3 regions of the Agrobacterium sp. 22-226-1 genome follow, and region 3 is predicted to be linked to each of the others. Evidence: riboswitches for the same ligand, from Rfam matches in the RefSeq annotation. Region 3 holds a riboswitch; each other region holds the start of a gene.

Region 1 (3,270 bases), on a different contig from region 3:
GGCGGCAAAACCGCCGATTTCAGCCCCCGCCTTGCCGGTGAAGATGACATAAAGCGCCGCAGCCGCGACGATCGCCCCCAGAACCTGCGCCACGATGTAAGGCACGAGGTTCGCCGCCGGGAATTTACCGGCAACGGTGAGGCCGACTGAAACGGCCGGATTGAAATGACCGCCCGAAATGCCGCCAACCGCATAAGCCATGGTCAGAACCGTCAGACCAAAAGCGAAAGCGACACCAAGGAAGCCAATGCCGAGTTCAGGAAAGCCGGCGGCAAAAACCGCACTGCCGCATCCACCGAACACGAGCCAAAAGGTTCCCAAAAATTCCGAAAGAAGTTTGCGACTCATAACACTTCCCCTATGTTACGACTGCATCAACTATTACGTGCAATTTAATCGTAGTCAAGCTAAATTGCATATTCGCGCAACGACCGACACGATGGCGGCTAAACGTGGCACAGGAAGAGTGTCAGACGCCTGGAAGATGGAGCGGGTGACGGGGATCGAACCCGCTTCGTCAGCTTGGGAAGCTGCTGCTCTACCATTGAGCTACACCCGCACCGCGCATAAGACATCGGATAGTTCGCAGCGGGTGTCAAGCGCCCGCCGGGGTCGTTATTCGGCGCGAAAATGCTTGGAGAGCTTCAGCCCCTGCGCCTGATAGTTGGAGCCGAGGCCGGTGCCATAGAGGCCTTCCGGTTTCTGCAACATGTGCTCGTAAACCAGCCGGCCGACGATCTGGCCGTGTTCGAGGATGAAAGGAACCTCGTGGCTGCGGACTTCGAGCACGGCGCGGCTGCCGGTGCCGCCCGCCTGCGCATGGCCGAAGCCGGGATCGAAGAAGCCGGCATAGTGCACGCGGAATTCGCCCACCAGCGGGTCGAAGGGTGTCATTTCGGCCGCATAGAGCGGCGGAACGTGGACGGCTTCGCGCGAGACGAGAATATAGAATTCATCCGGGTCGAGGATCAGTTCGGCGCGGCCGCGCGCATAGAGCGGCTCCCAAAAATCGAGAACGTCGTGCTGGGCCTTCTTGTCGACATCCACCACCGCCGTGTGATGTTTGCCGCGATAGCCGATCAGTCCGTTTTCGCCGAAACCCTTGAGGTCGATCGAGAGCGCGATGCCGCCACCGGTCACGTTGGGCGTGTCGCTGGCAACCAGCGTTTCCGTCTCGTGCAGCTTCAGCAGTTCACTTTCGTTGAGCAGCGAATGGCCGATGCGGAAGCGGATCTGCGACAGGCGCGAGCCGCGTCGCACCACGATCGGGAAAGTGCGCGGGCTGATTTCCAGATAGAGCGGGCCGGCATAACCCGCCGGTATCTTGTCGAATTCCTGCGCGCTGTCAGTCATGACGCGGGTGAAGATATCGAGACGGCCGGTCGAGCTTTTCGGATTGGCCGAGGCCGACATGTCCGCCGGCAGCGCAAGGCTCTCCATCAAGGGAACGATATAGACACAACCGGTTTCCAACACCGCGCCCTGTGTGAGGTCGATCTCGTGCAGGCTTAGACGATTGAGCTTGTCGATGACGCGGTTTCCGGGGCCGGGCATGAAACTGGCGCGCACGCGATAGGCCTTCGAGCCGAGCCTGAGATCGAGGCTGGCGGGCTGCACCTGATCAGCATCGAGATCGGCCTCGCTCTTCAGCTTGCCGCCCGCAAACAGCGCCTTGATTGCGCCATCCGCCAAAATGCCCGTGGTTCTGGTCATGGTCATCATTCCTTTTTACGGCGACAAAACCAAAAGGAAAGCATTGACGCAAGCCGGTAACGGCAGTATGGCAAGCTTATCCCGTGGTGATTTGGCCGGTCGGCTTGCAGCCACGTTAAACAAGTGGCTAAAAAGACCGGGTGCTAGGAACCGGTCTGCTTTTGCGGCCGGTTTTTTGTTTTGAAGGTGATCACATGAGCAATAAATGGCGCCCGGCAACCCAGCTCGTTCACGGCGGTACGCTACGCTCCCCTTACGGTGAAACGTCGGAAGCGATCTATCTGACCCAGGGTTTCGTCTATGAAAACTCCGAAGCCGCCGAAGCGCGCTTCAAGGGTGAAACGGATGGGTTCATCTACGCCCGCTATGCGAGCCCGACCAATGACATGTTCGAAAAGCGCATGTGCCTGCTGGAAGGCGCTGAAGACGCCCGCGCACTTGCCTCTGGCATGGCCGCCGTCACCGCCGCCATCATGTGCCAGCTGCGCGCCGGCGACCATATCGTTGCTGCCCGCGCCCTCTTCGGCTCCTGCCGCTGGGTGGTCGAAACGCTCGCGCCGAAATACGGCATCGAATGCACGCTGATCGACGGTCGCGATCTCGGCAACTGGGAAAAGGCGATCCAGCCGAACACCAGGCTGTTCTTCCTCGAAAGCCCGACCAATCCGACGCTTGAAATCATCGATATTGCCGGCGTGGCGAAGCTCGCCAACCAGATCGGTGCGAAGGTGGTGGTCGACAACGTCTTCGCCACACCGCTTTTCCAGAAGCCGCTCGAACTCGGCGCCCATATCGTCGTTTATTCGGCAACCAAACATATTGACGGCCAGGGCCGCTGCCTTGGCGGCGTGATCCTTTCCGACAAGAAGTGGATCGAAGAAGAGCTGCAGGATTACTTCCGCCATACCGGCCCGGCCATGTCGCCTTTCAATGCCTGGACGCTTCTGAAAGGCATCGAGACCCTGCCGCTGCGCGTCAAACAGCAGACGACCAATGCCGGCAAAATCGCCGATTTTCTCGCCGATAGCGGCAAGGTCGCCAAGGTCATCTATCCCGGCCGCGCCGATCACCCGCAGGCCGATATCATCGCCCGGCAGATGTCCGGCGGTTCAACGCTGGTGGCTTTCGAACTGAAGGGTGGCAAGGAAGCAGCCTTCAAGCTGCAGAACGCGCTTGAGATCGTGAAGATTTCCAACAATCTCGGCGATGCCAAGAGCCTCATCACCCACCCCGGCACGACGACGCACAAGAACCTCACCGACGAGGCGCGTGCCGAACTCGGCATTTCCGGCGGCACGCTGCGCCTCTCCTGCGGCATTGAGGATACCGACGATCTGCTGGAGGATCTGGCGAAGGGTCTGGCGGCCGTTTCGGCCTGAAAATTCAATCTGCAAAGCGCCATGGCCTGACCGCGTGTCGGGCCATGGTTCGCCTGCACGGTCCAAAAAGACCGCTTCAGGCAACCAATATTTACCTTTACCGTTATCCCTAACGGTGGAAAACAGCGCAACAGGAGACGCCTCCTGCCCGTCAAGTCATTCATTTTCTTGACGATAG
Region 2 (3,270 bases), on a different contig from region 3:
GACGTCTCGTTCCAGACCGTCGCAGAATGGGCGGCGAAATTCGACTTGAAATTTGCTCATGAGCTCCGGCGCCATTCACGAGGCAATTTTGCCGACAAATGGCACCTCGATGAGATGGTGGTGACGATCAAAGGAAAGAAATGCTGGCTGTGGCGCGCCGTCGATGCAAACGGATTCGTCCTCGATGCCCTACTGCAAAGCCGAAGGGAGCAAGACAGCAGCGCTTCGTCTGATGAAAAAATTGCTCAAGAGCCAGGGCCGCGCCCCGCGCGTGATGGTGACTGACAAGCTTCGGTCCTATTCGGCCGCAAAGGCCGAGTTGATGCCGGGCGTCGAGCATCGCTCGCACAAGGGATTGAACAACCGAGCTGAGAATTCGCATCTGCCGCTGCGGCAGCGAGAGCGACGAATGATGCGCTTCAAGTCCGCGCGACAATGTCAGCGTTTTGTCTCAGCTCACGGCCAGATCGCCAATCTCTTCCTTCTTCACCGGAAATGCTCGACCGCCGCCGACCATCGCCAGCTTCGCGCTCACGCCATCTCGAACTGGCGGGAAATCGCTTTGTCGTTTGACGCGTGAAATTCTGGCAGAAGAGGCTACTGCATCCCAAACTCGGTTAAGGCGACGCCACCGACATCCCCTGCCGCGTGCTCCAGGGATCAGCGGCCTTCGCCAATCATGTCTAGTTCGTAGGGCGTCGTCTGGTAGACCTGATTGATCCAGTTGCCGAAGAACAGATGCGCATGGGAGCGCCAGCGGTTGAGAGGTGGTCGCGTCGGATCGTTCTCTGGAAAATACTCGTGCGGCATTTCGACGGGAACACCCGTCGAAATATCCCGGTCGTACTCCTCTTTCAACGAGGTGGAGTCATATTCAATGTGATTGAACATGTAGAGCCGATTGCCCACCTTCTCCGTCAGCAGGCACAGGTCCACATCGTCGGATTCCATCAGCACTTCGAGACCGCTGTTCGCCGGGATATCTGCGGCCCGGACTTCGGTCCAGCGCGAGACGGGGATCGCGAAATCGTCCGAGAATCCCGCCAGATAGGGTGAGGCCGGGTTTTTGTTTCGGTGGCGATATACGCCGAATGCCTTCTTTCCCAAGGTGTGCTTAGGGATGCGGTGGAAATGCCAGGCAGCAGCCATCGCCCCCCAGCAGATGAAGTTGGAGGAATGGACGTTGGTGGTCGTCCAGTCGAAAATCTGCTCAATCTCCTTCCAGTAGGTCACTTCTTCATAGGAGAGAAGCTCCACGGGGGTGCCGGTAATGATGAAGCCGTCGAACTTGCGCGACCGAACCTCTTCCCATGTTTGGTAGAAGGCGATTAAGTGTTCTTTGGAGGTGTTCTTTGGCTTGTGGTTGCCGATGCGTACCAATGTCAGTTCGACCTGCAGCGGCGTTGCGCCGAGCAGGCGGGCAAACTGTGTCTCGGTCCGGATCTTGTTGGGCATGAGATTCAAGAGCCCGATCTGCAATGGTCGAACATCCTGGCGAAGCGCTTTCTGTTCACCCATTACGGAAACACCCTCGCGCACAAGCACATCGTGGGCGGGAAGCTGATCGGGAATCTTGATGGGCATAGCAAAAGCTCCAAACGGAAAAGACCAGCGACATAACGCGACCGGTCTCCGCAAACTTTTGCTTCGCTCGGCCTTTTAGCGAGTTGTTTTACGTGGCTGCAAGCCGACCGGCCAAATCACCACGGATGGAGAGGTGTTTTTAGAACGAGGCTCCCTTCACGTCAATCGCCCTGTGGCATTCTTTGGGCTGAGATACTCCCAACTCGGGTAGCAGCATCATAGGTATTGTAAACTTGCTGAATGATTTCGTTGTGCGATGACGGCACATGACAGACCGTAATCACCTTTAACACCGCTTCGCCTTCCGGTTGAAATCATCGCACGCGCGTTTGGTTGTATTTCCGGTTTCCTTTTAGTCTGCGGATGGTCGAGGAGCTTGTTGGCGGCTCTTGGGATCATAGTCTCTCATTAGACAGCCCGGCTTTGGGCTGTGAGGTTCGGACAGACCTTCGTCATTGAGATCCTCAGCCGCTTTTGCCGTCGGCTCGGCGATAAATGGCACCTCGACGAAGACGTCGTTTCGATCCGTGGCAACAAGCATTGGCTGTTTGACAGCGTCGAGCTGCGGTCGGTCCTCAGACGCGCCGATGTTCAACCGTTCGAGAGCGGCATCGTTAAGGTCCTGTTGACGCGCGTCTAGGGCAATCGCACCAGTGTCTGTGGGCCCATCCTTCATTGCAGCCGAAGTCTGCATGTTGCCCGCGTTGCAGCAGACGTTTTCGATGAGGATATGGAGGCGGGCCATTGCCCTTGAAAAGTCAAGGCAAGACCTACTTAGCGCCTTGGCCTCAAACCCCCGGAATGTCGTCTTTGGCCGCGGCTTGGGCTTGGGCGATCTTCTCGAGAGCATCGGCGATGATAGTCAGGTCTTCCGTCGAATATTGTTCATAAATGGTGTTGAGGCGGCTTATCAATGAACCGAAGATCTGTTGGCGGTAGGCGGATATCTTCTGCTCGTTCACCGAGATCGCGATGCGCCGGGCGTCATCTTCAGCCTTGACCCGTGAAATCCACTGCCGGCTCTCTAGCCGATCCAAAATATTCGTCACCGAGGCGGGCTTTAGACCGATCAAATGAACGAGATCGCGATGCGTCATAGGTCCGGAGCGTTCGATGATGCCAAGCGCTTTCCAATCGGAAACACCAAGGCCAGAATACTCTGCTGCGCGCTCATGAAACATGACTGCCGTGTCACTCATGGCGCGGCCCGCATTACCCAACCGGCGCAATGCGTCTTTTCTTTGTAATGGTTGCGCTTCCCGGCTTGACATAGCGTATCCAATCAATTTTAATTCGTTCGATCGAACGAATTGTATTCCTCTTTTCAATTTATAGCAAAGGAGGCGACAGATGCACGTCATAATAGCCGGCTGCGGCATTGCAGGGCCAGTGGCCGCAATTGCATTACAGCGCGTGGGCATCAAGGCCACGATATACGAGCGGCGACAGGCCGAAGTGCGGGATGAAGGTCTGTTCTTGAGCCTGTCGTCCAACGGTTTGCGTGCACTTGATGGACTCGAGCTTATGAGGCCTCTCATGGAGGCAGAGTTTATCCCAACACCCAATATCGCTTTCCTGAATGCAGACGCGCGACGGCTAACGAGTTTGCCCATGGGTCGACTGAATGCGGGGGTGGATCCGATCACCCTCAAGCGCCAAACCCTCTATGACGTGCTTGCGAGTGAG
Region 3 (3,270 bases):
CGGTGAGACCGAGATGCTCCAGAAGATAGGTGACGCGATAGGGGTCGTCACCGGGTCCGAGCCCCGCTTCGGCATAGGCCTGAACCGTGTCGTAACCGGCAAAATCCGGGGCCTGCTCCAGATAACGGATGGTGGCGGCCGGATGCCGGAAAACCTCGCCCGATTGCGCCTCGACCAGACCCGCGGCGATCTTCATCAGGGTGGACTTGCCGGAACCGTTGCGCCCGACGAGGCAGATGCGGTCGCCCGGTTCCACCTGGAGATTGGCGCCATCGAGCAGCGGGGTCACGCCGAAGGTCAGCTTGATGTCATCGAGTTTCAAAATTGGGGGTGCCAAGGCGTCAGGCTCCGGTCAGATCATAAGGGCGGGCGAGCACGATGGCTTTTCCGCTTTTCAGCGAGAAATGCACGTGGCCGCCATTCGCGACATTGGAAATAGTGCGGGACGAACCGAAAGCAAGCGCGAAATCCTTCAGCGGATAACGCACATTGCCGATATCGAGCCCCTCAAGGGCGGTAAATCCGGCAACCGAAAACAGCGAGGCGGGCGGCAGATCGATATCCAGCGAACCGGCAAGCAGCGGCCGCGCCTCTTCTTCACCGGAGGTCAGCGTAACGTCGATACCACGTTCGGCGAGCGCCACCGCGTAAAGGAGGTGCTGAAGCGCATGGTCGCTTCTCGCGCCGCCAAGCGCACCGACAAGCACCAGCGAATGCGCGCCACGGGAGAGAGCTTCCGATACCGCGATCTCACCATCCGTCACCGCCTTTGCGGCCGGGTATGGCTGCCGCGCTACATCGGGCCAGGCCTCCAGCAACTCTTTGCTGGCGGAATCGAAATCCCCGACCCACAACTCCGGCGCAAGGCCAAGCGGCCCGGCATGGCGCATGCCGCCGTCGGCCGCAATCACACGGCTATCCGCGACCGCCTCTTTGAGACGATCGGTCACCGTGACATCGCCGCCAAGCAGAATGGTGAAGCGCTCTTTATCCATGCCCTGCCTTATCGCACCTCGGCCAAAAATGGAAAGCGGAAACCCGATGAAATCGGCCTATATTGATTTTCGCCGGCTTCGGGATTATGAAACGCCTCAGTGGTGATTTGCCGACCGGCTTGCAGCCACTTTAAAGAAGTCGCTAAAGGGTCGAGGAAAAAGGCAATTTCCTGGGACCGGTCGCGATTTCGCTGCCGGTTTTTTTGTTTTCGCAACGTTCTTTACGTGATCCGGAAAAGAGAGTTCGACATGCCGATCAAGATTCCCGATACGCTTCCCGCTTTTGAGACCCTCGTTCATGAGGGCGTGCGGGTCATGACCGAAACGGCGGCCATCCGGCAGGATATCCGCCCGCTCCAGATCGGGCTTCTCAACCTCATGCCGAACAAGATCAAGACGGAAATCCAGATGGCGCGCCTTGTCGGCGCATCGCCGCTGCAGGTAGAGCTGTCGCTGGTGCGGATCGGCGGCCATCGCGCCAAGAACACGCCGGAAGAACATCTTCTATCCTTTTACGAGACGTGGGAGGAAGTGCGCCACCGCAAGTTTGACGGTTTCATCATTACCGGCGCGCCCGTGGAAACGCTGGCCTATGAAGACGTGACCTACTGGAACGAAATGCGACAAATTTTCGAATGGACGCAGACCAACGTTCATTCGACGCTGAATGTCTGCTGGGGCGCGATGGCCGCCATCTATCATTTCCATGGCGTGCCGAAACACGAGTTGAAGGAAAAGGCTTTCGGGGTCTATCGTCACCGCAATCTCTGCCCCTCATCGATCTATCTGAACGGCTTTTCGGATGATTTCCAGGTTCCGGTCTCGCGCTGGACGGAAGTACGCCGCGCCGATATCGAAAAACATCCGAAACTCGAAATCCTGATGGAATCCGAGGAAATGGGCGTTTGTCTGGTGCATGAGAAAGAGGGCAACCGGCTCTATATGTTCAACCATGTCGAATATGATTCGACATCGCTTTCGGACGAATATTTCCGTGACGCGAATGCCGGCGTGCCCATCAAGCTGCCGCATGATTATTTTCCGCACAACGACCCGGAGCTCGCCCCGCTCAACCGCTGGCGCAGCCATGCCCATCTGTTTTTCGGAAACTGGATCAACGAGATATACCAGACGACACCCTATGATCTCGAAGCCATCGGGCAACTGGCCGCGTAAAGCGCGTCGCGTTTTATCGAACAGCATGCGACGCGCTTTCGTTTTTGTTTTAAGCATGTCTTTGTCCCAAAACCGCGGCGCACTTTTGGGAGACATGCTTTGAATTGCGGGATTGCGAATTGCCGGAAAATGACGCAACGTCCGCCCGGCAATTCGCAACATCAGGGAGAATGACGAGATGAGCGACGCGGCGGCGCGGGAGAATTTCGGTTTCACGGCGACCGGCGAAAAAGTCGAACGCGTCACCATCTCGAAAGGCGGGCTGACGGCCAAGGTCATCACCTGGGGCGCCGTCATTCAGGATCTGCGCCTTGAAGGCCACCAGCCGCCGCTCGTCCTCGGCTTCGACAAGTTCGAGGACTACAAATATTCCTCCTATTTCGGCGCCACGCCCGGCCGCAACGCCAACCGCATCGGCGACGGGCGGTTCTCGATCGACGGGCACGACTACCAGCTGGAGCTCAATGAAAAGGGCGTAACCCACCTGCATGGCGGCAGCGACGGCATGGGCAAGCGCAACTGGATGCTGATGGAACATGGCGAAAGCCACGCGGTTCTGCAGATCATCGATCCCGATGGCCGCGCCGGTTATCCCGGCAATTGCACGGTCACGGCCACCTATACGATTCTCGACGACGGCGTGCTTTCGGTGGTCTATGAAACGGTGACCGACAAGCCGACCATCGCCAATGTCTGCCAGCATTCCTATTTCAATCTCGATGGCGCAGACACCGCGCTTGGGCATGAGATCAGCATCGCGGCTGATTTTTACCTGCCCACCAATGACAAGCAGATACCGACGGGCGAAATCCGCTCCGTCGAAGGCACCGTCTTCGACCTGCGCCACCCGACGCCGATGCGGCGCAAGGAGAATGGCAAGCAGGTTCTCTACGACCATAATTTCTGCCTGTCGCCCGAGCGCCGCGCAAAACGCAAGGTCGCCCGCGCCTATTCGCCGGCATCCGATATCGCCCTTGAGGTTCACACCACCGAACCCGGTGTGCAGTTTTATTCGGCCTTCAAACTGGACGTTCCGGTTCCCGGCCTCGATGGCCGTCACTACGGCCCCTTTGCCGGTTTCTGCCTGGAAACGCAGATT

The links. A riboswitch is a leader RNA that binds a small molecule or an ion and turns the genes downstream of it on or off. The one in region 3 is predicted to bind S-adenosylmethionine.
Region 1: it holds a riboswitch for S-adenosylmethionine, as region 3 does, so the genes downstream of both, ACQZ5K_RS01805 (O-succinylhomoserine sulfhydrylase) here and metA (homoserine O-acetyltransferase MetA) in region 3, are expected to answer to the same signal.
Region 2: it holds a riboswitch for S-adenosylmethionine, as region 3 does, so the genes downstream of both, ACQZ5K_RS24195 (homoserine O-succinyltransferase) here and metA (homoserine O-acetyltransferase MetA) in region 3, are expected to answer to the same signal.

Annotation. Positions count from the first base shown of each region.
Region 1 is NZ_JBNWCP010000001.1:363,581-366,850, reverse strand. It holds gene aqpZ (aquaporin Z) at 1-348, opposite strand, end outside; tRNA gene ACQZ5K_RS01815 (tRNA-Gly) at 486-559, opposite strand; gene ACQZ5K_RS01810 (2'-deoxycytidine 5'-triphosphate deaminase) at 616-1,713, opposite strand; SAM riboswitch at 1,787-1,865, shown strand; gene ACQZ5K_RS01805 (O-succinylhomoserine sulfhydrylase) at 1,908-3,092, shown strand.
Region 2 is NZ_JBNWCP010000020.1:62,179-65,448, forward strand. It holds partial or broken gene ACQZ5K_RS24190 (IS6 family transposase) at 1-580, shown strand, start outside; gene ACQZ5K_RS24195 (homoserine O-succinyltransferase) at 661-1,584, opposite strand; SAM riboswitch at 1,640-1,717, opposite strand; partial or broken gene ACQZ5K_RS24200 (IS6 family transposase) at 1,898-2,146, shown strand; gene ACQZ5K_RS24205 (MarR family winged helix-turn-helix transcriptional regulator) at 2,373-2,855, opposite strand; gene ACQZ5K_RS24210 (FAD-dependent oxidoreductase) at 2,935-3,270, shown strand, end outside.
Region 3 is NZ_JBNWCP010000005.1:183,788-187,057, forward strand. It holds gene ACQZ5K_RS11060 (ABC-F family ATP-binding cassette domain-containing protein) at 1-337, opposite strand, end outside; gene ACQZ5K_RS11065 (thiamine diphosphokinase) at 342-995, opposite strand; SAM riboswitch at 1,085-1,161, shown strand; gene metA (homoserine O-acetyltransferase MetA) at 1,245-2,171, shown strand; gene ACQZ5K_RS11075 (aldose epimerase family protein) at 2,350-3,270, shown strand, end outside.